3 regions of the Mesorhizobium sp. M0815 genome follow, and region 3 is predicted to be linked to each of the others. Evidence: predicted binding sites of a transcription regulator. Region 3 holds the regulator's gene; each other region holds the start of a gene.
What was found. Region 3 encodes PhoB, which activates phosphate uptake and scavenging genes when phosphate is short. Its sites were predicted from a motif close to TGTCATNNANCTGTCAT; they were not measured.
Positions count from the first base shown of each region.

Region 1: a site for PhoB is predicted at 6,418-6,434, ahead of NKI01_RS21745 (PhoX family protein). Genes of this name have one in related genera too.
Region 2: a site for PhoB is predicted at 6,296-6,312, ahead of NKI01_RS06585 (RNA degradosome polyphosphate kinase). Genes of this name have one in related genera too.

Region 1 covers NZ_JAMYOU010000020.1:98,021-108,305, reverse strand. Annotated here, with positions in the region: gene NKI01_RS21770 (cytochrome ubiquinol oxidase subunit I) at 1-983, opposite strand, end outside; gene NKI01_RS21765 (ABC transporter ATP-binding protein) at 1,247-2,173, shown strand; gene NKI01_RS21760 (ABC transporter permease) at 2,188-2,949, shown strand; gene NKI01_RS21755 (MarR family winged helix-turn-helix transcriptional regulator) at 3,087-3,578, shown strand; gene NKI01_RS21750 (GNAT family N-acetyltransferase) at 3,575-4,255, shown strand; gene NKI01_RS21745 (PhoX family protein) at 4,359-6,350, opposite strand; gene NKI01_RS21740 (hypothetical protein) at 6,554-6,892, shown strand; gene NKI01_RS21735 (phosphatase PAP2 family protein) at 6,907-7,608, shown strand; gene NKI01_RS21730 (helix-turn-helix domain-containing protein) at 7,927-8,196, shown strand; gene NKI01_RS21725 (SulP family inorganic anion transporter) at 8,378-10,090, shown strand; gene NKI01_RS21720 (NHL repeat-containing protein) at 10,104-10,285, opposite strand, start outside.
Region 2 covers NZ_JAMYOU010000003.1:318,814-329,098, reverse strand. Annotated here, with positions in the region: gene NKI01_RS06620 (multicopper oxidase domain-containing protein) at 1-1,688, shown strand, start outside; gene NKI01_RS06615 (HoxN/HupN/NixA family nickel/cobalt transporter) at 1,763-2,476, opposite strand; gene NKI01_RS06610 (cation diffusion facilitator family transporter) at 2,507-3,535, opposite strand; gene NKI01_RS06605 (metal-sensing transcriptional repressor) at 3,532-3,795, opposite strand; gene NKI01_RS06600 (TIGR02117 family protein) at 3,899-4,570, shown strand; gene NKI01_RS06595 (FAD-dependent monooxygenase) at 4,765-5,970, opposite strand; gene NKI01_RS06590 (zinc-finger domain-containing protein) at 5,990-6,235, opposite strand; gene NKI01_RS06585 (RNA degradosome polyphosphate kinase) at 6,386-8,587, shown strand; gene ppx (exopolyphosphatase) at 8,587-10,119, shown strand; gene NKI01_RS06575 (hypothetical protein) at 10,183-10,285, shown strand, end outside.
Region 3 covers NZ_JAMYOU010000025.1:56,243-66,527, reverse strand. Annotated here, with positions in the region: gene pstA (phosphate ABC transporter permease PstA) at 1-313, shown strand, start outside; gene pstB (phosphate ABC transporter ATP-binding protein PstB) at 310-1,113, shown strand; gene phoU (phosphate signaling complex protein PhoU) at 1,146-1,853, shown strand; gene phoB (phosphate regulon transcriptional regulator PhoB) at 1,870-2,559, shown strand; gene NKI01_RS23765 (ROK family protein) at 2,569-3,813, opposite strand; gene xylF (D-xylose ABC transporter substrate-binding protein) at 4,100-5,140, shown strand; gene NKI01_RS23755 (sugar ABC transporter permease) at 5,283-6,614, shown strand; gene NKI01_RS23750 (ATP-binding cassette domain-containing protein) at 6,629-7,429, shown strand; gene NKI01_RS23745 (CHASE domain-containing protein) at 7,559-9,181, shown strand; gene NKI01_RS23740 (YMGG-like glycine zipper-containing protein) at 9,281-9,526, opposite strand; gene NKI01_RS23735 (hypothetical protein) at 9,872-10,042, opposite strand; gene NKI01_RS23730 (sensor histidine kinase) at 10,181-10,285, opposite strand, start outside.

The DNA.
Region 1 (10,285 bases), on a different contig from region 3:
AGGCCGGTGCCGACCATGATGCGAAAGCCCCAGAACACCGGAAACACCGGAGGATGGTTGCCGGCATAATCGTTCAGCCCCGGTACGATGCCGCCGGCGCTGTGCCTGAGGATGAGGCTGGCGCCGTCGGGAATGGTGAGCTCGAACCTGTTCTCCTTGGCCGCTTCGTCGGGAAGCGCAAACAGCACCAGCGGCACGTTGGGACCGGTGTTCCAGTTGGCCTCCATGGCGGCGATCTTCTGCGGCTGATGTTCAAGCGTGTTGAGGCCGTGCTGGTCGCCGGCAAAGATCTGGATCGGGATCAGGATCGCGGCGGCGAAGACACCGGTGCGCAGCGCCTTCCACATCGATTCCGAGCGATCGCCGTAGAGATAGCGCAGCGCCGACAGGCCAGCGATCAGGAACGAGACGGTCAGCCCCGAAGCAAGCAGCATATGAACGAGCCGGTAGGGCATGGACGGATTGAAGACAACGGCCCACCAGTCGGTGGCGTGCGCAACACCATCGCGAATTTCGAAGCCGGCCGGCGTCTGCATCCACGAATTGAGGGCGATGATCCAGAAGGCGGACAGAGTGGTGCCGCCGGCTACCAGCACCGTCGCCAGCGTGTGGACGCGGTTTGAGACGCGGCGGAAGCCGAACAGCATGATGCCGAGGAACGCCGCCTCGAGGAAAAAGGCCGTCAGGATCTCGTAAGCCAGCAGCGGGCCGGCGATGTTGCCGACCGTCTCCATATAGCCCGGCCAGTTGGTGCCGAACTGAAAACTCATGGTGACGCCGGAAACCACGCCCATGGCGAAGGACAGCGCGAATACCTTAACCCAGGTGAAATAAGCGCGCATCCAGGCGGAGTCGCCTGTCGCGTTGTAGCGGAGCTTGAAGAACAGCAGCACCCAGCCGAGCGCGATGGTGATCGCCGGGAACAGGATGTGGAACGAGATGTTCGCGCCGAACTGTATGCGCGACAGGATGAGCGGGTCCATGGCGGCTCCAGCTGCTGCTTGTTTGTACAAGGATAGGCTTCATGCGCCGGGCGGTCAAAGCGGCGTCCCGCCGCGAGGCGGAACGCCGCAGTGCCGGTTAATCTGCTTTTGCGTGGAATTTTGCTGGACGACCAGGCGGGTGTTGCCTATTCCGGCGAACCTCGATGTCCAGAACTGTCAGGAGCGCCATTGACATCCGGATTTGCGCACCGACATTCAGCGGATTAAATCAACAACTCTGTTTCAAGCAGCCGTTTTCAGCCATGCAGCCGATCATCTCGATTTCCGGGGTCACGAAGACCTACGCCACCGGCTTCAAGGCGTTGAAGGAGATCAATCTCGATATCGTGCGCGGCGAGATATTTGCGCTGCTGGGGCCGAACGGCGCCGGCAAGACGACGCTGATCTCGATCGTCTGCGGCATCGTCAACCGCTCGTCGGGCACCGTCACGGTCGACGGCCATGACATCAACCGCGACTACCGCGCTGCGCGCGGCCTGATCGGGCTGGTGCCGCAGGAACTGACCATCGATGCCTTCGAGAGCGTGTGGGCGACGGTCAATTACAGCCGCGGCCTGTTCGGCAAGCCGGCGGACAAGGCGTTCGTCGAAAAAGTGCTGCGCGACCTGTCGCTCTGGGACAAGAAGGACGCCAAGGCGATCACGCTGTCCGGCGGCATGAAACGCCGGCTGATGATCGCCAAGGCGTTGTCGCACGAGCCGCGAATCCTGTTCCTCGACGAACCGACCGCCGGCGTCGATGTCGAGCTGCGCCAGGACATGTGGGCGATGGTGCGCCGGCTGCGCGAAGACGGCGTCACCATCATCCTGACCACGCACTACATCGAAGAAGCCGAGGCGATGGCCGATCGCGTCGGCGTCATCAACCGCGGCGAGATCGTGCTGGTCGAGGACAAGGCCGAGCTGATGCGCAAGCTTGGCCGCAAACGGCTTGTGCTGGAACTGCGCAGCCCGTTGGCCACCGTTCCCGATGTTTTTTCGCACTACGCGCTGGAGCTTTCGCCCGATGGCGGGCAGCTGACCTATACCTATGACAACCAGAGCGAACGGCCGGGCGTCGCCTCGCTGATCCGCGAGCTCGAGGCGGCCGGCATCCAGTTCCGCGACATCGATACGGAAAACAGCTCGCTCGAGGAGATCTTCGTCAATCTGGTGAGGAAACAGGCATGAACCCGCGCGCGGCCATGAACCTTCATGCGGTATGGGCGATTTATCGGGTGGAGATGGCGCGCGCCCTTCGCACTGTGCTGCAGAGCATCGTTTCGCCGGTCATTTCGACGTCGCTCTATTTCGTCGTCTTCGGCTCGGCCATCGGCTCGCGCATCACCGAGATCGACGGCATCAGCTACGGCGCCTTCATCGTGCCGGGGCTGATCATGCTGTCGCTGCTGACGCAGTCGATCTCCAACGCCTCCTTCGCCATCTACTTTCCGAAATTCGTCGGCTCGATCTACGAATTGCTGTCGGCGCCGGTGTCCTATCTGGAGATCGTCATCGCCTATGTCGGAGGTGCGGCGACAAAGTCGATCGTGCTTGGCCTGATCATTTTGGCGACGGCCTCGCTGTTCGTGCCGCTGACGATCGAGCATCCGTTCTGGATGCTCGCTTTCCTGGTGCTGACGGCCGTGACCTTCAGCCTGTTCGGCTTCATCATCGGCATCTGGGCAAGAAGCTTCGAGCAACTGCAGCTGGTGCCGCTGCTGATCATCACACCGCTGACCTTCCTCGGCGGCAGCTTCTATTCGATCAACATGCTGCCCGGCATCTGGCGCACGGTGACGCTGTTCAACCCGGTGGTCTACCTGGTTAGCGGCTTCCGCTGGAGCTTCTACGGCAAATCCGACGTTTCGGTCGGCGTCAGCCTCGGCATGACGGTGGTCTTCCTGCTTGTCTGCATAGCGATCGTCGCCTGGATCTTCAGAACCGGCTACCGGCTGCGCAACTGATCGATTGGCCTTGCCAAGCAAAGCAGCCTTATCGATCAACGGAAACAGCACTGAGTGCAGCCCCTGCAACGATAGCCCCTTGACCTTCATGTTTTGTTATATATCATGTTATGATTTATCGCGAGGCGGATTGGCCTATGGAAGACGTCATACGATCGCTTGGCTTCCTGTGCCTGGGCAGCAGGATGAAGCGTATAGGCGAGCAACTGCAAGCGGAGGCGCAGCGCCTTCTCGACCGGCTGGATGTTCCGGTTCAGGCGAGCCAGTACCCACTGCTGGCCGCGCTCGACAGGCTAGGCCCCCTGCCTGTCGGGGAACTGGCGCAATCCCTTGGCATCGCGCAGCCAGGCGTAACGCGAAGCGTCTCGCTTCTCGCCGAGTTGGGATTGCTCGAGGTCAGTCCGTCGATCGATGACCAGCGGCGCAGGATCGTCTCCCTCACCAGGGACGGCCGGCGGCTGGTCGATGTCGCAAAGCGCGAGGTCTGGCCGCGCATCGAGAACGCCGTCGCGGATCTGTGCGCGGATCTTTCGGGGCCGCTTCTCGATCAGTTGGCCGCCATCGAGGACGGCCTCGCCGCGGCTCCTCTCGACCGTCGTGCACCAAAACCGAGAGATGCCGTGCAATGAAACACCTGCTTGACCGCCCGATCTGGAGCGCGCTTCAGACGCGACATCAGGCCTTCGCGCAAGGTGGCAACCTCGCCAGGCGACATCGGCCGTCGATTGTTCCTTTCGCCGCCACTGGCGCGGACGACGCGGAAAGCCTGCGGGCGCTCGAAAAGCTTGTCTCCCCGGGCGAGAGTGTGATCCTGCTTCAAGCGGACGCCATTGCTCTGCCCACGGGGCTTTCCGCGACTTCGACCGCGGCCGGGGTTCAGATGATTGCCGAGCAGCCATTGCAGATCGTGTCCGACGGGCGCGTGCAACGTCTGACGCGAGACGACGCCGCTGAGATGCTGGCTCTGGCGTTGGTCACCAAGCCTGGCCCATTCACGCTCGAAGCCTTGAGCCTGGGCGATTTTTGGGGTGTGAAAATCGAGGGCAGACTTGCAGCAATGGCCGGCGAGCGCATGAAGCAACCTGGCTATACCGAACTCAGCGGAGTGTGCTCACATCCGAAATTTCGCGGCGGTGGCCTGGGCAAGCTGTTGTCCATATTCGTGGCAAACCGGATAGTGGCGCGCGACGAAATTCCCTATCTCCACGCTTATGCCAGCAACGCCACGGCCATTAGACTTTACGAGTCCATTGGCTTCAGGTTGCGAAGCACAATGAATGTGGCCGTGGTTCAGCGCACCGAATGATTCGTCGGCGCATAATGCGTAGCATGGATGCATCCCGCATCGGGAAAGGAAGGATTTCGTATCGCCGAAATCCTTCCTTGAGACTGCAAGACCTTGCTGCGTGTCAGACCGCGATCTTGCCACCACCTTGCCTGGTGATGGCAACGACCGCCGGCCGCACCGGCATGTCCGGCTTGAAGTCGGGCCAGCGGGTCGACAAATCCTCATAGTAGGACGGACGGCCGAAAGCCTCCCAGTCCTCGCCACCGTCGCCTGGATGCTGGACGGCAACGAAAGCGGTCTGGTCGTCCGGCGCAAACAGGGGACCACACATTTCGGCGCCGATCGGCACGCGGAAGAACAGTTTTGAGGTCGCCCGCGCCGGCCCTTCCGTATCGACCGCCCACAGACCGTCGGTGCGGCCAGTGGCCTTCGGACCCTGACCGTCGGTGGCGACCCAGAGGCGGCCGGTCGAATCAACCGCGCAATTGTCCGGCATGCCGAACCAGCCATTGGCCGTGGTTGCGGTCGAGAAGGTGGCGCCGACTGCCGCAACCGAGGGATCACCGCATTTCAAGAGCACCTCCCACTTGCCCTTGGTGGCGGCAAAATCGCCACCGTCCTCGACGATCTCGATGATGTGGCCAAAGGCATTTTCGGCACGCGGGTTGGCGGCGTCGACCTGATCGGCCTTGCGCTTCGAATTGTTGGTCAGCATGACATAGACCTTGCCGTTGGCGGCATTGGGCTGGATGTCTTCAGGGCGGTCCATCTTGGTGGCGCCGAGCAGGTCGGCGGCGCGGCGCGTCTCGATCAGCACGTCGGCCTGGCTGGCAAAGCCGTTCTCCGCCGTCAGCGGCCCTTGGCCGAAGACGATCGGCAGCCATTCGACCGAACCGTCGTCGGCAAACTTGGCGACATGCAAGGTGCCGTCGTCGAGCAAATCCATATTGGCGGCGCGGTCGTCCGGATTGAACTTGCCTGTGGTGACGAACTTATAGACATAGTCGAAGCGCTCGTCGTCGCCGAGGTAGAAGACGACACGGCCATCCTTGGCGACGATCGATTCGGCGCCCTCATGCTTGAAGCGGCCCATTGCGGTGCGCTTCTTCGGCACCGAAGTCGGATCCTGGACGTCGACCTCGACGATCCAGCCAAAGCGGTTCGGCTCGTTCGGCTCTTTGCCGATGTCGAAACGGTCGTAATGCGCTGCCCATTCATAAGCACCTTCGGGAATGCCGAGCCGCTTGTAATTGGCCGCTTCCTTGTGGCCTTGCGGCAGCTCGCCCGAGAAATAGCCGTGGATGTTCTCCTCGGCCATGACATAGGTGCCCCACGGCGTGACGCCGCCGGCACAATTGTTGACGGTGCCGACAACTTTCGTGCCGGTCGGGTCGGCGCTGGTCTTGACGCGGTCGTGGCCGGCGACGGGGCCGGACAGCGCGATCTCGGTGTTGGAGGTGATGCGGCGGTTGAGCTTGCCGTCGCGAACGACCTGCCATTTGCCGGCTTCCTTGCGGATCTCGACAATGGTGCCGCCATGCGCGGCCATCTCGACGTCGACTTGTTCCTTGCTGAGAGGCGCCTGCTTGGCTTTGCCATCGACGATGGTGACGAGGCCCGGAAACATCAGGTGCGGATTGGTGTATTCGTGGTTGACCACCAGCAGGCCGTGCTCGGCCGAGCCGTCGATCGGGATATAACCGACATAGTCATTGTTGTAGCCGAATTGTCTGGCCTGGGCTTCCGCCGACTGTTTTGTCGGATCGAATTCCGGCGAATCGGCGAACAGCGGATCGCCCCAGCGCAGCAGCACGTCGGCGTCATAACCGGGTGCAACGTGATGCTTGTCGTCGATGCCGGCCTCGAGCTCGTCGAAAGCGAAGGCGGAGCCTTCGGCGGCGCGGGCGTTGTCGGCGGTGATCAGCGCCAGCGGGCTGACGGTAGCGGCTATGGCCGAGACGGCAAGCGAGCCCTTGAGGAAGCCGCGGCGCGAGAACCGCGCGGCGATGATCTCACCCATGGTGCGGTTGTCGCTGGGATTGGCTCCTGGCCCATCGTTTTCCTCGAGCAGGCTGGTGCGGAAATGGGCGTCAGGGGTGCGATGTTCGGTCATAGGGGCCTGCCTCTGGCTGGATAGATTGCTGGAGCGTGTTGCCTGGCCAATCCGGTATCGCCGGCAGGTCACAGTTTGATGACATGCCGGCTAATTGCCATCTGCGATTTCGTGCCCAACATCAGCCCCGCTTGACCGCGACCGGCGCTTCGGAAACAAGAGCTGCGGCAGGCGCGCAAGGACCGCATCGGGAGGAGCAAAAAGTGAGTTTCTGGGGACTTGGGCAGCTCTGCATTTCGACAGTGATCTTCCTGCTTGCGGCGACGGCGGCGAAGCAATGGGGACTGGCGCCGAGCTTTGGCAAGATCGTGCTGACGTTGGCGCTCTATTCGCTCGGCAATCTGATCATGCTGAGGCTGATCCGTGAATTCGGCATGTCGGTGTCGTTCAGCCTGTCAGCGGTGATCCAGCTGGTGTCGGTGAATGTGGTGGCGCTGGTCTTCTTCGGCGAGCGCGTCAATGCCTTGCAGGCGACCGGCATCGTGCTTGCCATCGCAGCTGTGGCGCTGATCACGCTCGGACCCTATCTGCAAAGGCTGTAACTGCGATCGGGCCGATGAAGAAGACCGCAAGCAGACTGCGCAACTGGCTGGAGTTCCCGGTTCTGCTGGCCGGGCTGATCATTGCCGGCGGGCTGTGGGGGTTCGAGGAGCTAATGGAGATGGCGCGGGCCACTACGCCGCATGCCTTCGATACCGAAATCCTGCTTGCCTTCCGCAAGGCCGGCCAACCCGACAATCCGATCGGACCGGCGTGGCTGGAAGGAGCGATGCGCGACATCACCAGCCTCGGCAGCGCCAGCGTGTTGATGCTGATCACGGCAGCAATGATCGTCTATCTGCTCCTCATCCGCAGGCCAGGCGCGGCGCTTCTCATGTTCATCGCGGTAGCGGGCGGCCAGGTCCTGTCAAGCGTGCTCAAGTTCGATATAGATCGGCCGCGCCCCGATCTGGTCTCGCATCTCGCCGACGTGGCATCACTTTCGTTTCCGAGCGGCCACGCCATGCTGTCGGCGGTGACATATTTGACGCTGGGCAGCATGGCGGCGCGGTTTTTGCCCGGGCGGACAACGAAGATCTATGTGCTCGGTCTGGCGGTGCTGACGACGGTGGTGGTCGGCATCAGCCGCATCTATCTCGGCGTCCACTGGCCCTCCGACGTATTGGCCGGCTGGTGCGCCGGCTTTGCCTGGGCGATGCTGTGCTGGCTTGCGGCCCGGTTCCTGCAGCGATGGCTCGGGCGGGCCGGCGGCACCTGACTCATGTCAGTCGATTTGCGGTCAAATCAGCCTGTTGATCAGGCCATGACCGCAGCCTGCCAGCAGGAAAACCATCGACAGCAAGGCTGTCGAGGTCGCCAACGCATTGAATATCTTCACCTGCTCATCCTTTTTGAGTCGTTGCCTGTGAAATCGGGATCGCAATGGATGTCCCGCCAAACGATGCCGAAATTGTAGCATGCTAGCGCATCGGCTGGCAAAGAGTGCTGCATGTTTCACATATGCAAGATGATGCTTGAACCATCATAATGAAGGTATTACACGTGATATCGCAGACTCAGACGGGGGTTATGGCCGATGATCACTGCCGCGCAGATGCGTGCCGCGAGGGCGCTGGCCGGCATCGATCAGAAGACGCTCGCCGAGCGCGCCGGGGTTTCGCTTCCAACCATTCAGCGCATGGAAGCGAGCGACGGCGTGGTCCGGGGCGTGGTCGATACGCTGATGAAGGTCATCCAGGCCCTTGAAGAGGCCGGGGTCGAGCTGATCGGCGACAACCAGGCGAGCGAGCGTGGCGGCAGGGGCGTTCGCCTCAAGCCTGTCACGCCGCAGAACCCGCAAGGCTGACGGTACTGCCGCATCGCCGAAAATCGAAATCGATTTTCGGATAGTCCAATGCGCGGTTCAAAAGTGTTGGAGCGTACCTGTGCGTCGATTTGGACGCACGCCGCTCCAAGTCGCGACGGCGACCGCCGACAGTCCTGCCGACGATCCCGCCGCCTCCTTGGTTTCATGGGGAAGGCACTCGATGGATCAGACCCGGCGGGCAGTGCATCAACCGGCACGGCCGACATTTTCCGAACTGTTCACGCCGAAGCTGGTGACGGTGCTGCGCGAGGGCTATACGCTCGCGCACTTCAAGGCGGATGCCATCGCCGGGCTGACTGTCGCCATCGTGGCGCTGCCGCTGTCGATGGCAATTGCCATTGCTTCAGGCGTGACGCCGGAGCGCGGGCTCTACACCTCGATCATTGGCGGCTTCCTGGTCTCGGCGCTTGGCGGCAGCCGTTTCCAGATCGGCGGCCCGGCCGGCGCCTTCATTGTGCTGGTGGCTGCGACGGTGGCGCGAGTTGGCGTCGACGGCTTGCTGCTGGCGACGATGATGGCCGGCCTGTTCCTGCTTGCCATCGGCTATCTCGGGCTTGGCACCTACATCAAGTTCATCCCGTATCCGGTGACCGTCGGCTTCACCGCCGGCATCGCCGTCATCATCTTCTCCGGCCAGATCGTCGAACTCTTCGGGCTGAAGCTCGCCGGCAAGGAACCGGGGCCGCTGGTGCCTAAGCTGATGGCCATCGGCGAGGCGGCCGGAACAATCAACCTCGCCGCAACCGCGGTGGCGGCACTGACCATCATCACCATTGCGCTGTTGAAGCGGTTTCGGCCGAAGTGGCCGGCCATGCTGATTGCCATCGGGCTGGCATCACTCGTCGTGGCATTGCTCGCCATGCCGGCCGAAACGATCGGCACGCGCTTCGGCGGCATCCCGCGCAGCCTGCAATGGCCGGCCTTCCCGCCGCTCAGCCTCGACAGGATAATCGACGTGCTGCCGGACGCCATCGCCTTTGCGCTGCTCGGGGCGATCGAATCGCTGCTGTCGGCCGTCGTCGCTGACGGCATGACCGGAAGGCGGCATCGCTCCAATTGCGAGTTGGTGGCGCAGGGCTTCGCCAATATCGCCTCCGCCTTGTTCGGCGGTATCTGCACCACCGGCACCATTGCCCGCACCGCGACCAATGTACGGGCCGGCGCGCATGGACCGGTCTCAGGCATGATGCACTCGGCCATCCTGCTTGCCCTGATGCTGGTGGCGGCACCGCTGGCCAGCTATATCCCGCTTGCAGCACTTGCCGGCGTGCTGGCGGTGGTGTGCTGGAACATGTTCGAGAAACAGGCCTTCGCCACCTTGCTGCGCGCCTCGCGCGGCGATGCGCTGGTACTGATGGCGACGTTCCTGATCGTCATCTTCCGCGACCTGACTGAAGGCATCGTCGTCGGTTTTGCGCTGGGCTCAATCCTGTTCATCGACCGCATGGCCAAGAGCATCGCGGTGGAGGCGGACCATCAATCCTTGGTGCAGGAAGACGTCGCCGACCGCGCCAGCGCTTATGATTCCAGCGAGGCGAGCGATGCCGATACTGTCGTCTACCGGATATCGGGCGGCTTCTTCTTCGGCGCCGCCTCGACCGTCGGCACGGTGCTGGACCGCATCGCCGACCAGCGCAGGAACTTCATCCTCGATTGTTCGGCGGTGCCGTTCTTCGATTCGACGGCGGCCAATGTCATCGAGGGCGCGGCCCACAAGGCCAGCCGCGCCGGCGTTCGCTTCATTATATTAGGCGCTTCACCGCAGATACGCCGCATGCTGATCAACCACGGCGTCAAGCGGCCGCTGGTGACTTATGCCGCCTCGATCACGGATGCGCGGGCGCAGCTGAAGAAAGCCGCGCCCGCCGCCTGAGCCGATGGCTGGCTTAGTCGAGGCCTAATGCCGCGATCTCGCCGTCGTTCATCAGCGGCACGAAGATTGTCGACTTGCCGTCGGTGCCGATGTCGGCGCTGCCCGGCTTGAACGTCGCAACCGCTTGCGGCGTGCCGCCGGCTTTGTAGCTGTAGAGCGTGCCGGTCATATACGCGGTGGCGTAAACGCTGCCGC
Region 2 (10,285 bases), on a different contig from region 3:
AGCAGGGCGTCGGCTCCACCATCCACTGCGTCGCCGGCGATGCCACCGGCATCATTCTTGCCGCCGCCGTCACGGCGGCGCTCGGCCTGCCGATGTGGATCGACCTGATCGTCGAATATCTCGCCGGCTTTGCCTTCGGCCTGTTCATCTTCCAGTCGCTGTTCATGAAATCGATGATGGGCGGCACCTATTGGGAGAATGTGCGCAAGAGCTTTCTGCCCGAGTTCATCTCCATGAACTTCATGATGGCCGGCATGGCGCCGGTCATGAGTTTTCTGATGATGGGCCGCGACATGCGCGCGATGGAACCGACGGAGCTTTTGTTCTGGGGCGTGATGTCGATCGGCGTCATCGCCGGCTTTGCGCTTGCCTACCCGGCCAATGTCTGGCTGGTCGCCCGCGGCTTGAAACATGGGCTGATGACACAGCGCCAACAGGCGGCCGGCACCGACGGTCGAGAGCAGCCCCACCAAGGGCAACACGCGCAGATGCAAATGCAGCAGGCCGACGCCAGCGGCCATCACGGGCAGCACCACGATATGGCTTCCCACAAAGGCAAAGGCGGCGCCGGTCATCACATGGAGACGGATGCCACGACCCCGCAAGTCGCCGCCCTCAGCATGGTCTCCCTGCTGGCCCTCGCCATCGGCATGATCGCGCCGGCGAACTGGCTGAACCTAACCTTGTCGGCGCGCGATGTCGGCGGGGTGATCATGCCGCAAGGCATGATCATGGATCGCGACACGCCCGCCGACGCAATGCGCGACATGGCCGCCACCGATCCGCGCCTCGTGACCGCCTCTTATGGTCTGCCGGCAAAGGGCGACCAGGACCTGCCGTTTCGAATGGAGAACGGCGTCAAAGTGTTCGAGCTCAGGCCTTCGGTGGTCCGCTGGCAGATCCTGCCGGACGTTGCGGTCGACGCTTATGCCTATAATGGCCAGATTCCCGGCCCGCGAATTCACATTCGCCAGGGCGACCGGATCAGGATCAACGTCACCAACGGCCTGCCTGAGGAAACGACGGTGCATTGGCATGGCCTGATCCTGCCGAACCAGATGGATGGGCCAGCCGAAATCACCCAGGCGCCGATCAAGCCCGGGCAATCCTATTCATACGAGTTCACCGCAACCCAGCACGGAACCTATTTCTACCACCCCCATGCCAAGCCGGACCGGACCCAGGCGCTCGGCCTCTACGGTGCGCTGATCATCGATCCCGCCAATCCCGCCGATGAGGTCGCGGCCGACCATGATTACGTCATCGAGCTTCAGGAATGGCTGGTGCGGGAAGGGCTGACCTACCCGTCGATGCCGATGGACGGCGGCATGCCGAATTTCTTCACCATCAACGGCAAGGCCTATCCCTCGACCGAGACGATTCCGATGAAGGTCGGCGAGACGCTCAAGGTGCGGTTCATCGGCACCAACAACGGCTTCATCCATCCGATGCACATCCATGGCGGACCGTTCGAGGTCGTTGCCCGCGACGGCGAGACGATCCCTGCCTCGGGTCGTTTCCTTGCCGATACAGTCAACGTCGGGCCAGGTCAGCGCTATGACGTGATCTGGAAGGCACAGCGTCCGGGCAAATGGCTGATCCATTGCCACATCCCGCATCACACCACGAACAACAATGTCGAGGAGAAGGGCGGCGGCGGGCTCATGGTCGTGATCGATGGGACATGACCGGCGTCGGCTTGGCTCGTTCCAACCGCTGCACCGGCCCGGACGCCATGCAGTGGCTGAAACCATGTTTTCTCTTAAGCTGATGTGATCTGCCAGACAGCGACGCCGGCAAGGGCGAGACCGGCAGCGCCCTCGATGGCCCGGGAGATGGTTTCGAACAGCCGTGGCTGGCGCGCGAAAAACTGTACAAGCCGTTCCCGAAACACGATCGACAATACCGCGACGCAGGACAGCGTCAGCGCCACGCCGACCATCATGGTGATGGCAAACAGGACGCCGGCTGCCGGAACACCCCTGGAGATCGCGAAAGTCATCGCGAAAAGCGTCAGCGGGCAGGGGATCAGGCCTGCCATCACGCCGACAGCCTCGCCTTCGTGCCTGTGGTGATGGCTGTGGCTCAAAGCGCGCCAGAGCATCCAGACGCCAATGAGGCCGAGCAGCCCACGACTGATATGCTCCAGGAGCGGAGCGCGGCCAACGCTGCCCAATGCTATGGAGACCAGTGGCAGCGAGAGAGCCGCAATCAGAACGGCAATCGTCACATGCGTGAACGATAGCGTGATAGACACGAGCAGGCCGCGCGAGACCTTCGCATCCGAACCGGCAAGATAGGTCGCCAGGACCGCCTTGCTATGACCCGGCGTCAGCGCATGGGCAGCCCCGAACACGACGCCCATCGGCAGGAAGGCCATGAATGCCAGCCAATTGCCTCCGGCCGCAAGCAGCTTGATCTGCTCGCCGAGCGTCAGATAGATCGTGCGCTGAAATTCGACGAGCGTCTGGAACATCGGACGAGACTAGCAGAAAATCGGCGAGCGTCAGTGCATGTGGCCGTGGTCATGCGTGTGCTCGTGAGGGTGCGGATGGTCGTTCTCTCCACGTTCCGTTGAAAACCGGACATTCGCCTCAGCCAGGGCTGGCATATGCTGGGACAGTTCGTCTTTCAGCGCTGCCGCGATCTTGTTCGCCGCCGACAGCGGTAAGGTTTCGTCCGCGGCAATTGCGATGTCGGCGTGCAATCTATGACCGACCCAGCGCGCCTTAGCATCGACAATATGCGCGCCCGCAACATGCTCGGCGGCATGTCGGATTTCATCCATCACACCGGGTTCGATTCCGTCCAGCATGCGGGTCAGCACCGAACGGGCCGATTGCCACACGATACCGAAGATCGCAATCGTGATCAGCAGGCCGACGATCGGGTCGGCCAAGGAAAAGCCGAGCCAGACGCCGATGGCTCCGATGACCACGGCAAGGCTGGTAAGTCCGTCGGTGCGGGCGTGGTAGCCGTCGGCAATGAGCGCCGCGCTGTTGATTTCGCGGCCGACGCGGATACGGAACACGGCAACCGCCTCGTTGCCGAGGAAGCCGACAATGCCCGCCGCCGTCAGCCAGCCGAGGTGTGTCACTACTTGTGGATTGATCAGCCTGTCGATGGCTTGGTAGGCGGCGACAACAGCGCTGAACAGGATGATGAGCACGATGATGATGCCGGCCAGATCCTCGACCCGGCCCAAGCCATAGGTAAAGGTCCGCGACGGCTTGCGCCGCGCCAGCACGAACGCAATCCATAGCGGGATCGCCGTTGTCGCATCGCCGATGTTATGGATCGTGTCGGCCAGCAATGCCACGCTCCCCGACAGCACAACCACGACCATCTGCAACGCCGCGGTGATGGCCAGGATTACGAACGACCATTTGATTGCCCAGATGCCCCGGTCGGTGGTAGCAATTGTCGCATCGATGACGCCGTGGGTGTGACCGTGCGAACCGTGATCGCCGTGATGATGTGCGGCGTGCGAGCCGAACCCGAGCCAGTCCAGAATGCGGGCTACGATGGCATTCATAGATACTTCGCCAGCTGCTTGAGTTCCGCCAGCGAGTTGCCGCCGGTTTCCACGCTGTCCGTGAGGCAATGCTCGATGTGATCGTTGATCAGCTCGCGCTTGGCGCTGCTGATGGCCCTTTCGACGGCATGAAGCTGCTGCGCCAGATCAACGCAAGGGCGATGCGCCTCGATCATGGCCAGCACAGCCGCAAGGTGACCTTGCGCGCGCTTCAGGCGCTTTATGATGGAAGGATGCGAGGCGTGGAGGTGATCTGACATGCTTGAGCATATCCTCCCGGGGAGGATACGCGTCAAGCGCTTTGTCAGCCGTGCAACTCCAGAGACGCTTCACCTTGAGCATGGCTTGCTCTAAGCCTTTCCCATGAAGAAGCTTGCCCGTTTTCTTGGCCTGCTGGTCGTTGCAACAGTGCTTGCCGCAGCGCTGGGCACGCTGCTGCCGCGCCCGCTCTGGCCGGCGGCAGTTGCCGATCCGATCGGCGCAAGCCACCGCATCTTGGTGCTGCAAAATCCGATCCACACCGACATCGCCATCCCGGTCGACGACGATATGCGCCGGCGCTTCCATTTCCTGGTCGATGCCGGCATTCCTGCCGACATGGCGGAGGTCCGCTACATCGTCTTCGGCTGGGGCGGCCGCGCCTTCTATCTGGAGACGCCGACCTGGTCGGAGCTGAAGCCGATGCCGGTGATGAAGGCGCTGACCGTCGATGCCTCGGTGATGCATGTCGACATTTCCGGCGACATCGCCGAGCCGCATCCCGACGTCGCCGGCTTCGACATCGGCGACGAACGCTTTGCGGCGCTGCTCGATTACATTGCGGCAAGCTTCCAGCGGGGGCCGAACGGGGCCATTCCGATCGAGAATGCGGCCTATTCCCGCTTCGATCGTTTCTTCGAAGCCAATGGCCATTTCAACGCGCTGATCGGCTGCAACACCTGGACGGCGGCGGCACTGCGCACGGCCGGGCTGCGCACCGGCTGGTGGAACCCGCTGCCAGCCTCGCTCGGCCTGTCGATGCGGCTTCACAATTGAAGAGGGTTCCGGCTGATCAACGCCGCGATCCTTCGAGCCCTCCTTTCGCCAATCTCTAACGTTGCAGGACCTAGCAAGGCGCCGAAACTGCCAATCTCCCTCCTTGTGGGGGAGATGTCCGGCAGGACAGAGGGGGGCGCTGTCCCGCCGGCCTATCGAGCTTTTTATCGCCGATCCCCAGACTCGCGCGCCCGCTAGCCATAAAGCCAATCAAGATCGGCGGCGAGCTTTTCGGGTGAGCGCATCGCCAGGAACAGGTTGCGGGCCATCGCCACCGGCCCGGCCGCGTGCCAGGCGAGGCGGTTGACCGCGCCGCGGCGGGCGACCTGGGCGACGCGCGGCCGCCGCGCCTGTTCCCAAGCGGCAAGCGCGCCGCTGAGATCGGCAGGCGAGGTGGCAACGAAGCCGGCAAGCGTCGCCGCGTCCTCGATCGCCATCGCCGCGCCCTGTGCGGCAAAGGGCGTCATCGCATGCGCCGCATCGCCGATCAGCGCGACGCCTTCCGGTGTCGTCCACCGCCGCTGCTCGACGGTGTGGATCGGCCATGCCGTCCACGGCGCCGCCTCGCTCGCCAGACGGACCAGCGCCGGCGCGGTACCGCGCATGGCGCTGACGAGGATGGCGGGGTTGGCCTGCCCCGACCAGCCCTCGGCGATGCGCTCGCCCCTGGTGAAGGCGGCGAGGTTGAAGGCAGTGCCACGGCTGACCGGATAGGCGACCATATGGAAGCCGGGATAGAGGAATGCGGTAACGCAATCGGGCGCACCGATCGCTGCAAAGGCTTGGCCAGCAGGGCTGTCGGCACCGACGGTGGCGCGCCACGCCAGCTCACCTGAAAACCGGCTACTACCGAATTCGGCCGCTTTGCGGGCCAGTTGTTCTCGCACCGACGACCAGACGCCATCCGCGCCGATCAGCAGACAGCCAGCCTCGACCGTTTCGCCATCAGCCGATGCAGTGACGGCAACAGCTTTCGGTCCGGCTGCGATGTCGGTCACCCGCGCGCCAGCGACCAGTTCGATCCCGGGCTGCTCCGAAACCCGCTGCATCAGCGCTGACTGCAGATCGGCGCGGTGGGCGACGAGATAGGGTGCCCCCCAGCGCGTTTCGGCGGCCGGGCCAAGCGGTACGCGCGCCAGCTCGCCCAGCGTGGCGGCATCCTTGAGCACAACCGCCTCCGGCCGCACCGCCGTCGGCAGCAGCCGATCGAGTACGCCGAGTTGTCGAAGAATGCGTGTCGCGTTGGGCGACAACTGGATGCCGGCGCCGGCAGCCTCGAGGTGCTGCGCCTGTTCGAACAGTTTTATCCGATAGCCGCGCTCGGCGAAGGCCAGTGCCGCGGTCAGCCCGGCAACGCCCGCCCCGGCGATGACGACCTGCCGGGACTGCGTTTCCTGCATCAGGCTTGTCGCAGGAGAATCAGGCGGCCTGGTCGATATAAAGGCAGCCCGGCGGCACCGTTTCCAATGCCTTCAGCTTCGGCGAATAGCGATAGAGCGTCGAGCAGTAGGGGCAGACCTTTTCATTGTCGTCGCCCATGTCGAGAAATACATGCGGATGGTCGAAAGGCGGATTGGCGCCGGTGCACATGAATTCCTTGACGCCGATGTCGATTGCCGGATAGCCCGCATCGTTCTGGAAATGGGGAATGGAACCGCCTGCCATCGTCGTCTCCTGATCTTGTCGATTGCATCTGGATCATAACCCGTCTCTTTGCAAGATCGATGAAATGAAACTGTCGCAAAAGCCTGTCAGAGGATAAGTTAAGCCGGTTAACACCGTAATCCGCGGACGGGTGTGAGAAGAGCAGGAACTATGAACGAACTGAAGCCGGTCCAGAACGAATTCATCACCATCGAGGCTGCGAGCCGCGAAGGCGGCAATCCTGACCGCTTCGTCAACCGCGAGTTTTCCTGGCTGCAATTCAATCGGCGCGTGCTCGAGGAATCGCTGAACGCCAATCATCCGCTGCTCGAGCGCGTTCGCTTCCTGTCGATATCGGCGGCCAATCTCGACGAGTTCTTCATGGTCCGCGTCGCCGGTCTTGCCGGCCAGGTGCGCGAGGGCATCGTGCTGAAGAGCCCGGACGGGCGCACCCCCGAGCAGCAGCTCGAACAGCTGTTGCGCGAGGTCGAGCGCCTGCAGGAGGACCAGCAGAACAGCCTTTCGGCGCTGATGCTGCAGCTCAACAAGGAAGGCATCGAGAGCATCACCCGCGATGCGCTGACCAAGGACGAGAAGACCTGGCTCGAGGACCATTTCCAGGAGCAGGTGTTTCCGGTCCTGACGCCGCTGTCGATCGACCCAGCGCATCCGTTTCCGTTCATTCCCAATCTCGGTTTCTCGATGGCGCTGCAATTGCGCCACCGCAAGAACGGCGAGGAAATGAGCGCGCTTTTGCGCCTGCCGGTAGCGCTGAGGCGCTTCATCCGCTTGCCGGATCGCAAGCATCACGTCCGCTTCGTTCCGCTCGAAGAGGCGGTCAGTCTCTACATCGGCAAGCTGTTCCCCGGCTATGAGGTCAAGGGCTCCGGCACGTTCCGCATCATCCGCGACAGCGATATCGAGGTCGAGGAAGAATCCGAAGATCTGGTGCGGCTGTTCGAGACGGCGCTGAAGCGTCGCCGCCGCGGCTCGGTCATCCGGATCGAGTTCGACAGGCTGATGCCGTCCGAATTGCGCGACTTCGTCGCCGGCGAGCTTGGCGTCTCGGCCAGCCGCATCAGCGTGCTTACCGGGCCGCTGGCGCTTAGCCAGATCTCGGAGATCGTCGCCGTCGCTCGCGACGATCTGAAGTTCACGCCCTACAATCCGCGCTTCCCGGAGCGCATCCGCGAGCATGGTGGCGATTGCTTTGCCGCCATCCGCGAGAAGGACATCATCGTCCACCACCCCTACGAATCCTTCGACGTGGTGGTGCAGTTCCTGCGCCAGGCGATGGCCGATCAGGAAGTGGTGGCGATCAAGCAGACGCTCTACCGCACCTCCAACGACAGCCCGATCGTGCGGGCTTTGGTCGACGCCGCCGAGGCCGGCAAGTCGGTGACGGCGCTGGTCGAGCTCAAGGCGCGCTTCGACGAGGAGGCCAACATCCGCTGGGCGCGCGACCTCGAGCGCGCCGGAGTCCAGGTCGTCTTCGGCTTTCTCGAGCTGAAGACCCACGCGAAAATGTCGCTGGTGGTGCGGCGCGAGGATGGCAGGCTACGCAATTACGTGCATCTCGGCACCGGCAATTACCACCCGGTCACCGCGCGCATCTACACCGACCTGTCCTTCTTCACCACCGATCCGACGATCGCGCGCGATGTCGCGCAATTGTTCAATTTCATCACCGGCTATGCCGAGCCGGCCGAGCAGATGCGGCTGGCCATATCGCCGTTCACGCTGCGCAACCGCATCCTCAAGCATATTTCGGACGAGATCGGCCACGCGCTGGATGGCAGGCCGGCTCGCATCTGGATGAAGATGAATGCGCTGGTCGATCCGATCATCATCGATGCGCTCTACGATGCCAGCCGCGCCGGCGTCGAGATCGATCTCGTCGTGCGCGGCATCTGCTGCCTGAGACCGCAGGTGCCGGGCCTGTCGGAGAACATAAGGGTGAAGTCGATCGTCGGCCGCTTCCTCGAGCACAGCCGCATCTATTGCTTCGGCAACGGCCACGGCCTGCCCTCGGACGGGGCGATCGTCTACATCTCCTCGGCCGATTTGATGCCGCGCAATCTCGACCGCCGGGTCGAGACCATGGTGCCGATCACCAATCCAACTGTGCATGAACAGGTGCTCGGCCAGATCATGCTCGGCAACATCATGGACAACCAGCAAAGTTTCGACGTATTGGCTGACGGAACCTCCCGGCGCGTTGTGCTGGAGGAGGGCGAGGAACCGTTCAACGCGCAGGAATATTTCATGACCAATCCGAGCCTGTCCGGACGGGGCGATGCGTTGAAGTCGCATGCGCCCAAGCGCATCGCGCAGTTCAAGCGCCGCAAGAAACAGAACGCAGCGACGGGCTGATGATTTCAGCGTCCCAGGGCCGGCTTCAGGACCGCCGACCGCTGTCCATCATCGATATCGGGTCGAACTCGATCCGTCTTGTCATCTATGAAGGGCTGGCGCGCTCGCCGACCTTGCTGTTCAACGAAAAGATGCTCGCCGGCCTCGGCCGCGGCATCGTTTCGACCGGAAAGCTCGATCCCGAGGCGGTGACGCGCTCGATGGAAGAGTTCCGCCGTTTCCGCGCGCTCTCCGACCAGGCCGGCGCCGAGCGCATGTATGTGTTGGCGACCGCCGCCGCCCGTGAGGCGGTCAACGGCCCCGACTTCATCCACCGCGCCGAGGATGTACTCAAGACCGAGATCCAGGTGCTGAGCGGCCGCGAGGAAGCCCATTATTCGGCGCTCGGCGTCATCTCCGGTTTCCACCCGGCCAACGGCATCGCCGGCGATCTTGGCGGCGGCAGCCTCGAACTGATCGATATCGACGGCGAGGCGATCGGTGACGGCATCACCCTGCCGTTGGGCGGCTTGCGCCTGCAGGACATGGCGAAGAACTCGCTGACCCAGGCGGCAAAGATCACGCGCGAGCAACTGGCGCGGGCGAAATTGCTGAAGGGCGGACAGGGCAGGGCCTTCTACACGGTCGGCGGCACCTGGCGAAACCTCGCCCGTCTGCACATGGAAATGACCAACTACCCGCTCGGCGTCATGCACCATTACGAGATCGGCATCGAAAGCGCCGCGAGCTTCCTCCGGCAGGTCGCCAAAGCCGAGATCGATAAGGTCAAGGGCATCGAGGGCGTCTCCAAGAACCGCCGCTCGCTGCTGCCCTACGGCGCCATCGTGCTGCAGGAGATCATGGCGGCGATGCAGCCGTCGAAGATCATCGTGTCGGCGCTGGGCGTGCGCGAGGGCTTTCTCTATTCGCTGCTCGACAAGGCCGAACAGAAAGCCGATCCGCTGATCTCGGCGGCGGAAGAGCTTGCCCGCCTGCGCTCGCGATCGGTCGACCACGCGCATGAGCTTGTCGAATGGACCGGTAAGGCCTTCGCTGCCTTCGGCATCGACGAAACCAGGGATGAGGCGCGCTACCGCCACGCCGCCTGCCTGCTCGCCGATATCGGCTGGCGTGCCCATCCCGAATATCGCGGCAAGCAATCGCTCAACATCATCGCCCACGCCTCGTTCATCGGCGTCGACCATCCCGGCCGCGCCTTCCTGGCGCTTGTCAGCCTGTTTCGCCACGAGGGCGTGTTCAATGAAGCCGCGCCGGAAATCCGCGGGCTGGCGACGCCGCGCTATCTCGAGCGCGCCCGCGTCTTGGCGGCGCTGCTGCGCGTCGTCTATCTCCTGACGGCGGCAATGCCCGGCGTCATGCCGCGGCTGAAATGGGAAAACCGCGGCAATGGCGTGCTGGCGCTGGTGCTGCCGGCGTCGCTGTCCGACCTCTACGGCGAGCGGCCGGCCGGCCGGTTGGCACAGCTGGCAAAGGTCACCAACCGCCGGCTGGTGCTGGCGGTCGAGGGCGGGCCTAGTATTTCAGTGAAGTAGTTTCAGGCACGACGCCAATTGCATGTGGCAATTCGCTGCGAGCTCCACGCTTGGGAGAAGATCGTGAAATCCAGTCAAATCCTGCTGCTGCTTTCCATCCTGCCATTGTTGATTTTCGACGCGGCCAGAGCTCAGACGGTTTCCAAGGTTTCCGTTGCTGCAAAAG
Region 3 (10,285 bases):
GCGTTGGGTGGTGATCCGTTCGGTCGCCTACCGCGCCGCATTGTCCGGCATCGTCACCGGCATATTGCTGGCGATAGCACGCATTTCCGGCGAGACGGCGCCGCTGCTCTTCACCGCGCTCAACAACCAGTTCTGGAGCAGCAATATCAACGCGCCGATGGCCAGCCTGCCGGTGACCATCTTCCAGTTCGCTCTCAGCCCTTACGAGGAATGGCAGCAACTGGCGTGGACCGGCGCACTCATAATCACCCTGACGGTTCTGGGCTTGAGCATCCTCGCCCGCAGCCTTACCGGACGCAGAGAGGACAGATGACACAGATGTTGTCCCCGGACATGACGATGACCGAAACGGTCGCCGAGAAGACGAAGATCGAGGTCAAGAACCTCAACTTCTACTACGGCCAGAGCAAGGCGTTGAAGGACATCACCTTGTCGCTGCCCGAGCGCAGCGTCACTGCCTTCATCGGCCCTTCGGGCTGCGGGAAATCGACGCTGCTGCGTGTGTTCAACCGCATCTACGAACTCTACCCGAAGCAGACAGCCGAGGGCCAGGTGCTGCTCGACGGCAAGAACATTCTCGACCGCTCGCAGGATCTCAATCTCCTGAGGACCAAGATCGGCATGGTGTTCCAGAAGCCGACGCCGTTCCCTATGTCGATCTACGAGAACATCGCCTTCGGGGTCAGGCTCTATGAGAATCTCGGCAAGTCCGAAATGGACGGCCGCGTCGAACAAGCGTTGAAGCGGGCCGCGCTGTGGGGCGAGGTCAAGGACAAGCTCAACGCCAGCGGCTTGAGCCTGTCAGGCGGCCAGCAGCAGCGGCTTTGCATTGCCCGCACCGTGGCGGTGAAGCCGGAAGTCATTCTGCTCGATGAGCCGGCTTCGGCACTCGACCCGCTGTCGACCGCCAAGATCGAGGAGCTGATAGACGAGTTGCAAGCCGATTACACGATCGTCATCGTCACCCACAACATGCAGCAGGCGGCGCGCGTGTCGCGCCAGACCGCCTTCATGTATCTGGGTGAACTGGTCGAGTTCGACCGGACCGAGAAGATCTTTACGTCGCCCCGCGAGAAGCGCACGCAGGATTACATCACCGGCCGCTTCGGCTGAGCCGTTCCGATCATGCATATAAGGACAGGACCATGGGCGAACACACAGTCGCTTCTTTCGACGAGGATCTCGAGCAGATCAGCAAGCTGATCCGCGACATGGCCGACCTCGCCGGTTCGATGGTCGGCGGGGCGACCAAGGCCCTGTTGAATTCTGACAACGTGCTGGCGCAACGCGTCGTTTCCGACGATGCCATCATGGATGCGCGTCAACGCGAACTGGACGACCGCGCCATCACCCTGATCGCCAAGCGCCAGCCGATGGCCCACGATCTGCGCCATGTCGTCGGGGCGATCCGCATGGCCGGCGATCTCGAACGCATCGGCGACCTTGCCAAGAATATCGCCAAGCGTGTGAGTGCGGTCGGCCTTAGCGTCACACCGCGCGACCTATCGCATTCCATCGATGCGATGGCGCAGCTGGTGCTCATCCAGGTGCAGGGCGTCATCGAGGAGTATGCTGCAGGCGATGCGGCCGCGTTGGCCAAGCTACGCGCCGCCGACGAGCGCATCGACGTCAAATATACGTCGGTGTTCCGCGAACTGTTGACCTACATGATGGAAGACCCGCGCAACATCACCGCTTGCACGCATCTGCTGTTCTGCGCCAAGAATCTGGAGCGGATCGGCGACCATGTCACCAACATCGCCGAAAATGCGTATTATGTGCTGACCGGCGAGCAATTGCCGGTCAATCGTCCGAAGCAAGACGAAACGACAATGTCCGCACCGGCGACATGATGGGGGTGCCCAGCCGATGATCGCACCACGCATAATGGTGGTGGAGGACGAGGAGCCGTTGGGTGTGCTGCTCCGCTACAATCTCGAATCCGAAGGCTACCAGGTCGAGGTGGTGACACGCGGCGACGAAGCCGAGATCCGTTTGCAGGAGAATGTGCCCGATCTTCTGGTGCTCGACTGGATGATACCAGCGGTTTCCGGCATCGAGCTCTGCCGCCGGTTGCGGGTGCGCCCCGAAACCGAACGGCTGCCGATCATCATGCTGACCGCGCGCGGCGAGGAGAGCGACCGGGTACGCGGTCTTTCGACCGGCGCCGACGACTATCTGGTCAAACCGTTTTCGACACCGGAATTCATGGCCAGGGTCAAGGCGCTGCTGCGCCGCGCCAAGCCGGAAGTGCTGTCCAGCGTGCTGAAGGTCGGCGACATCGTGCTCGATCGCGAATCGCACAGGGTGTATCGCAAGAAGACCGAGATCCGGCTCGGGCCGACCGAATTCCGGCTGCTCGAATTCATGATGCGGCATCCGGGCCGCGTCTTCTCGCGCAGCCAGTTACTCGATAATGTCTGGGGCGAGACGATCTATATCGACGAACGCACCGTCGACGTGCATGTCGGGCGGCTGCGCAAAGCCGTCAACAACGGCCGCATGCCTGATGTCATCCGCACCATCCGCGGTGCCGGCTACGCGATCAGGGAAGATTGACCCGCCCAGTCAGGCTACGTTCTTTCTGACGCCGGGCCTCATTTGCGCGCCCGGCGCGAAAATCTGCTGGTCGACGAAGCTTAACGCCCGCATTGCACAGCCTTCGCGGATCAGCGGCAATTCGTTCGGCTCGGTATCGAAGGAGATCGAGCCCGAATGCTGGCCGCCGGCGGTCTGGGCGATGGCCTTCCGCAAGGCCGGCTCGATCAGATCAAAGGCGGCGGCACTGGCGCCGACCATTGCGACCGGTGCCGGATCGATCAGCGCGAACAGCGAGCCGAGACCGAAACCCAGCGCTTCGCCGGCCTTGCGGTAGGCTTCGCGTTCCGGCCCGTCCTTCTCGCGCGCCCGAACCGCCAGCGCGCGCATGTCGGCGTCGCTGACGTCGGCGACCGGTTGGCTGTCTTCGCTCATCTGCGTGGCGTTGCGCCAGATGGCGTAATTGCCGGCATAGGCCTCGATGCAGCCGCGCCGCCCGCAACGGCAGAGCGCGCCGCCCGGACGATGGATCATGTGGCCAAACTCGCCGCCCGAGGAATGCGTGCCGGTGAACAGCTCGCCCTTCAACACCAGCCCCATGCCGATGCCGTGCGAAAGCAGGATGGCGATGAAGTCGTCGCGATAGCGATCCGGATCGCGCCAGCGCAAAGCCACCGCCATCATATTGCAGTCGTTCTCCACCGTGGCCGGGATGCCGAATTCATCTTCCAGCATGTCGGCAAAGGCGATGTCCGTCTGGGGCGTGATCGGCGACCACAGCATGGCGCGTGCAGGGGAGTCGGTAATTCCCTGAATCGCCAGGGCGATGCGGGCGACACTGCGGACGTCAAGATCTGGATCGTCCAGCCGGCGCCGGACGATGGCCATGCATTCGCGGATCAGTTCGTCGCGCGGCATGGTCAGCGTGTCCAGCCGGCGCTGTTCCTCGGCGACCACCTGCCCCGCATAGTCGATGATGGCGGCCGACAGGAAATTCAGCGACAACACCACGGTCAGCACCGCCGCCGCTTCCGGATTGAGGGCGAGGCCGACCTGCGGACGACCGCGTTTCAACGAAACGGGTTCGCTTGCCTTGCTCTCGGCGAGGATGCCTTCCCGTATCAGGTCGGAGGAGATCGCCGATATGGTCGAATGGCTGAGGCCGGTGGTTGCGGCGATCTCCGTACGCGATGGCTGGCCGGCCCGGCGCACGGCCGAGATCACCATCGCCCGGTTGCGCCGGCGCAAATCGTCATGGCGGATTCCGACCGACATCGTTTTGCTTTCCTCCCGGTTTGCCGCGGCCGCTCATGAACCGGAAGCGGTCGGTAATGCCGACAAATAGTGTCGGATGAGGCAAATAGTGTCAGATGCAGGTGGCGCTGTCATCGTTTATTCCGAAGCTCGAAAAAAGTCGCAGCAACATCAAAATCCATCAGAATCGATGTTGACAGCAGCGGGAGATCGGGCCAGTATTTTTTCGAGGCTCGAAAAAATTAGCGCCTCTAAGCTGGCCTTTGGGGCCAATTGGTCACGCCGTACGCGGCGCAGGGAGGATATGATGAAGAAATTCACGACCGCCATTCTGGCGGGTGTCGCCATGACGCTGGCGCTTGCGTCGGTGGCGCAGGCTAAGGACAAGGTCATCGGCGTTTCCTGGTCGAACTTCCAGGAAGAGCGCTGGAAGACCGACGAAGCCGCAATGAAGGCGGCCATCGAGGCTGCCGGCGACAAGTATATCTCCGCCGACGCACAGTCCAATCCGGGCAAGCAGCTCACCGACGTCGAGAGCCTGATCTCGCAGGGCGCCAACGCACTGATCATCCTGGCGCAGGACGCCTCGGCGATAGGGCCGGCCGTGCAAAAGGCGCTGGACGAAGGTATTCCGGTTGTCGGCTACGACCGGCTGATCGAGAACAAGGACGTCTTTTACCTGACCTTCGACAACAAGGAAGTCGGCCGCATGCAGGCCCGCGACGTGTTCAAGGTGAAGCCGGAAGGCAACTATGTCTTCATCAAGGGCTCGGGCGCCGATCCGAATGCCGATTTCCTTTTTGCCGGTTCGATGGAAGTGCTGAAGGACGCCATCGACAGCGGCAAGATCAAGAATGTCGGCGAGGCCTATACCGACGGCTGGCTGCCGGCCAACGCCCAGAAGAACATGGAACAGTTCCTGACCGCGAACGACAACAAGGTCGATGCGGTGGTCGCCGCTAACGACGGCACTGCCGGCGGCGTCGTCGCCGCACTGACGGCGCAAGGGTTGGCTGGATCGGTTCCGGTCTCGGGCCAGGACGGCGACCACGCCGCGCTGAACCGCATCGCGCTCGGCACACAGACGGTCTCGGTGTGGAAGGACGCGCGCGAGCTCGGCAAGAACGCCGCCGAGATCGCCTCGCAATTGGCCGACGGCAAGCAGATGACCGACATTGCCGGCGTGAAGGATTTCACCACGCCCGGCGGCAACACCGTAAAGTCCCTGTTCCTGACCCCGGTCGCCATCACCAAGGACAACCTCAACGTCGTCATCGACGCCGGCTGGATCAAGAAAGAAGAGGTCTGCGCGGGCGTGGCGGCGGGCGCTGTTCCGGTCTGCAACTGATCCGAGTTTCCGAGAAGTCCGAACGCCGCGGCCGCTTGCCGCGGCGTTTTTTCAAGAAAGAATTGTTTTTCCGCTTCCGGCGGATAACTTCTAGGCTGCTTCCGGCATCCGCGGCAGACGGCAACCCGGCGGGAGAAACATCATGACCGACACGACTTCCAACACGCCGGTCGACAGCTCGACGGCAGACCGGGCGCGGGAATCGGAGGCCGGCGTCGTTGCCCGATTTCTCAAGGCAACCGAACTCGACACGCGCATGCTCGGCATGGTCGGCGCGCTGCTGGTCATCTGGGTCGGGATCCACATACTGTCGGGCGGGCTCTTCCTGACGCCGCGCAATCTCTGGAACCTTTCGGTGCAGACCTCGTCGGTGGCGATCATGGCGACCGGCATGGTGCTGGTCATCGTGATGCGTAACATCGATCTTTCCGTCGGCTCCGTGGAAGGCGTGATCGGCATGGTGATGGGCGTGGCGCAGGCCGAATTCCTCGTCCGCATCATGGGATTTCAGCTTGGCAGCCCCTGGCTGTGGGTCATCGCACTGGCCGCCGGCCTGGTGCTCGGCCTGGCTATCGGAGCGTTTCAGGGTTTCATCATCGCCTATCTCCAGGTTCCTGCCTTTATCGTGACGCTCGGCGGATTGCTGGTCTGGCGCGGCATGGCATGGCTGATCACCAGCGGGCGCACCGTTGCGCCGCTGGACAGGACCTTCCAGCTGATGGGCGGCGGACCACGGGGCTCGATCGGCGCCACCTGGAGCTGGATCGTCGGTGTCCTCGCCTGCGCGGCCGTTGCCTTCATGCTCTTCAACGGCCGCTCGCAGCGCAAGCGCTTCAACTTTCCGCTGCGCCCTGTCTGGGCGGAAAGCTTGCTCGGCGTGATAGCCTGCGCCGCCATCCTCGGCGCCGTGTGGATCGCCAATTCCTATCCTTGGCCGGTCGGCATCGTACGCCAACATGCCCAGCAGAACGGCATCACCGTTCCCGAGGGCGGGTTGTTCATCGCCCACGGCATCGCCATACCTGTGCTGATGGCCGTGGCCGCGGGCATCGTCATGACCTTCATCACCAGACGCACCCGTTTCGGCCGCTATGTCTTTGCCATAGGCGGCAATCCGGAAGCGGCCGAACTCGCCGGCATCAACACACGCTGGGTCACCATGAAGGTGTTCATGATCATGGGCGTGCTGGCCGCGATCAGTGCGGCGATCGCATCGGCGCGCCTCAACGCGTCGACTAATGCGCTGGGGACCCTGGACGAGCTGCTGGTCATCGCGGCGGCCGTGATCGGCGGCACGTCGCTCGCCGGCGGCTCCGGCACGGTGCTCGGCGCCATGCTCGGCGCGCTTTTGATGCAGTCGCTGCAATCCGGCATGGTGCTGCTCGGCATCGATTCGCCGCTGCAGAGCATCGTTGTCGGCGCCGTGCTGGTGGTCGCGGTGTGGCTCGATACCGTCTATCGCAAACGGGTCTAGTGAGGAGAACGAGCATGGCAGACAGGACCGCTCCCACGGGCACGCCGCTGATCGACATGCGCAACATCTCGATCGCCTTCGGCGGCATTCGCGCCGTCGACGATGCCTCGGTCGATCTTTTTCCGGGCGAGGTGATGGCTTTGCTCGGCCATAACGGTGCCGGCAAATCGACGTTGATAAAAATCCTGTCCGGCGCCTACAAGCGCGATGCGGGCCAGATTTTCGTCAACGGCGAGGAGGCTTCGATCTCCAATCCCCGCGACGCCAAGAAGTACGGTATCGAGACGATCTACCAGACGCTGGCGCTGGCCGATAATGTCGACGCGGCTGCCAACCTGTTTCTCGGCCGTGAGCTGATGACCGGCTGGGGTACGCTCGACGACGTCGCCATGGAGGCTGAGGCGCGCAAGGTGATGGGCAGGCTCAATCCGCGCTTCCAACGCTTCAAGGAGCCGGTGGTAAAGCTTTCGGGCGGCCAGCGGCAGTCGGTTGCGATCGCCCGCGCCATCCTGTTCAACGCCCGCATCCTGATCATGGACGAGCCGACAGCGGCACTCGGGCCGCAGGAGACGGCACAGGTCGGCGAACTGGTCAGGCAGCTCAAGGCCGACGGCATCGGCATCTTCCTGATCAGCCATGACATCCATGACGTGTTCGAGCTTGCCGACCGCGTCTGCGTCATGAAGAACGGTCGGGTTGTCGGCACGGCGCGCACGACCGATGTCACCCAGGACGAGGTGCTCGGCATGATCATCCTCGGCAAGTGCCCGCCCGGCGCCATCCCAGGGCCGGGCGCCCTGAAGATCGCGGCCTGAACGAGAATTAGCCGGCTAATCACAAGTCGCCAAAATGTGCCAGCAGTCACCATGCTTTGGCCTCCCCATTGTGTTGGCGTCGGGAGTTGCCCATAAAGATGCCGAACCGTCCACGGGACGTATCGGCAATTGAAGAAACTCTTTCCGACCGTAGCTTTCATCGCCGTCGCGCTGATCAGCCTGACGATGGCGGGTTTTGCCTATTTTGCCACCCAGGAAGCCGCCCGTATAAAATTCGAGGCGACGGCGGACGACGCGCTTAACCGGATCGAAAGCCGCATCGACCTGGACCTGTCGCTGCTGCGCTCAACCCGGGCATTGTTCGATGCGCGCAATGGCGGTATCTCGCAAGGCGAGTTCAAGGCTTTCTTCAACGCGCTCGACATCGACAATAATTTCGCCGGCCTGCGCGGCATCGGCTTCCTCCGCCTGGCGAAAACTGAAAACGAGGCGGCGGTCGAGCGCGATATCCTGCACGATCACGGCGCAAGCCATCCGATCTATCCCGACACGAACTTGCCGTGGCGTACGCCCATCGTGCTGTTCGAGCCGCTGGACCCGTCCAATAAATCCAGCATCGGTTATGATATGTTCGCCGGGCCGGTGCGGCGCGAGGCGATCGAAAAGGCGATGGTCGACGACCAGCTGCACGCCAGCGGGCTCGTGCAGCTCGGCAAGGATACGGGTGCCGCGCAGACCTTCACCGGGTTCCTCGTCTTCGTCCGGCTCAATGTCGAAACCGCGCCGGACGCCGTCAACGCATCGAGATCTTCGACTGCCGGCTTCCTCTATGCGGCCTTCCGCTCCCGGGACCTGTTCCAGGCTGCGCTCAGCCGGGCACCTCTGTTGCCGGTCAACACCGAAATCTATGACGGCGCTGTGAACAGTGACAACCTGCTGTTCCAGTCGGAAACGCCGCCTGTTTCAGCCCTTGGCGACAGGCTGCTGATCACCCGCAAGATCACCGTTGCCGGTCGGCCGTGGGTCGTCCTGTTCAGGCCGACAAGTGCTTTCTCGCAACCTTCCTCGCGTGCCATTCCGGTGATGCTCGGATTGTTCGGGCTACTGCTTGCGGGCGCCATCGCGCTGGTGGCCCGCTATCAGGAGCGGGCCTATGAGGCGGTCTCGCTGCTTCACGAAACGACCGAAAAGAGCCTGCTGGAAAAAGACCTGATGCTGCAGGAGATGAAGCATCGCATCAAGAACTCGATCACGCGGGTGCTGGCAATCGCGCGCCAGACAGCATCGCACACCGCCGACGTCCAAGAGTTCTCGGCATCATTTTCGGCTCGGCTGCAGGCGATGGCGGCTTCCCAGGACATGCTGACGCGCTCACGCTGGCAGAAAGCCGATCTCGGCGACCTGCTGCGCATCGAGCTTGGCCAGGTGTTCGGAAGCGAGCTTCCTGAAGGGCTGTTGTCGGGACCGGAGGTTCTTCTCGACGAAAAGACGACGCAGGCACTCGGCCTCGTCTTTCACGAACTGGCGACGAATGCGCTGAAGCATGGCGAAACCGGCAATTCAGTCGGTGCGCTCAAGGTCGACTGGTCGCTCGAAGGCCGCGGCGGAGCCCGGACATTGGCTCTCAACTGGCGCGAGGCCGGGCAGAGGAAGCTCGAGACACCGGCGAAGAGCGGTTTCGGCACCAGACTGATCGATCTCAACGTCACACGCGAGTTGCGTGGCACAATCAGGCGCGATTTTCACGAAAACGGCTTGAACGTGGAAATCAAGGTTCCGCTGCCGGCTTGAAACGCCGTCTCGTGAGCCGCATCGCGACAGCGCTTTGGAAGTGCAAACGCGGAGACAGGTGGTCTGCCTCCGCGTTTGCTGTTCGCCTGGAACTCGAAACTAGTTGCAGCGAGCTGTGTAGATCCGGCCGTGACGATCTCTGTATTGGCAGTAGCCATTTTGCAGGCGGCGAACCAGCAGACCGCCAATCGCACCAGCGCCAGCGCCGATCAAAGCGCCCTTGCCGCCGCCGACAGCGCCACCAATAAGCGCGCCGCCCACAGTGCCGATACCCACGTTCTCTTCCGTGGTGGTGCAGCCGCTGACCGCAACCACGGCAACCATGGCAATAATCATCTTCCGCATGGAGTCATCCTCACTTTGTCCTCACTTTAACAAGCTCCAGCCGCCATCTAGCATGAAAGTGCGGCCTCTGCGCGCACGATTTCATTGTTGATTAAGATAGTCTTTTCGGACGTGCGCCGTTCGATGCTACCACGAACTCGGAAATCTCCAAGGACGCATCGAGCGTGGCGTCGGGATGCACATTCCAGACAATCCTGTCATAGCCGTCCTCGAGCGCAGGATCGACGGCAAGACATTTGGCGCCGACATGTTGGGCTTGGCCCTGCCGGTCGATGACCGCGAACGGGGGCGCGCCGCCGTGCACTCGGCCGCGGTTTCAAAGGAATCAAGCAGAGGCGAGCTCGATCAGATCAACTGGGACGCGGCGGTCAGGACGATCGCGGCCATAAGCGCAAAGGCGGCGAAGCGAAGGGGCAAAGCACGAGGCGCGGGCGCTGCGGACACGTCGGGATCCTGAAAACCGCTCATCGAGACGCGAGCGGCCTGTTCCAGTCTGTTCAAGTCGGCAGCCGTCAAGGCCCATTCCTTTCATATTGTGCCAAACTCAATCAATGTCCGCTGAATCGGCACGTTCGGACAGGATCGGACTTTATGGTGAACAGTCGGTTAAGGCGGGGTGATGCAGCCAGCCTTCTTCCTGCGGCCGCCGTTCGTTCAATCCGTCTCGAAATTGCCGTGAGGAACGACAAGACGGTATTCGAGGCGGTTCCCGGTGATCTCAAGTGTCGCCGTTCCATTCAACGAAGTGGGCACGACGCG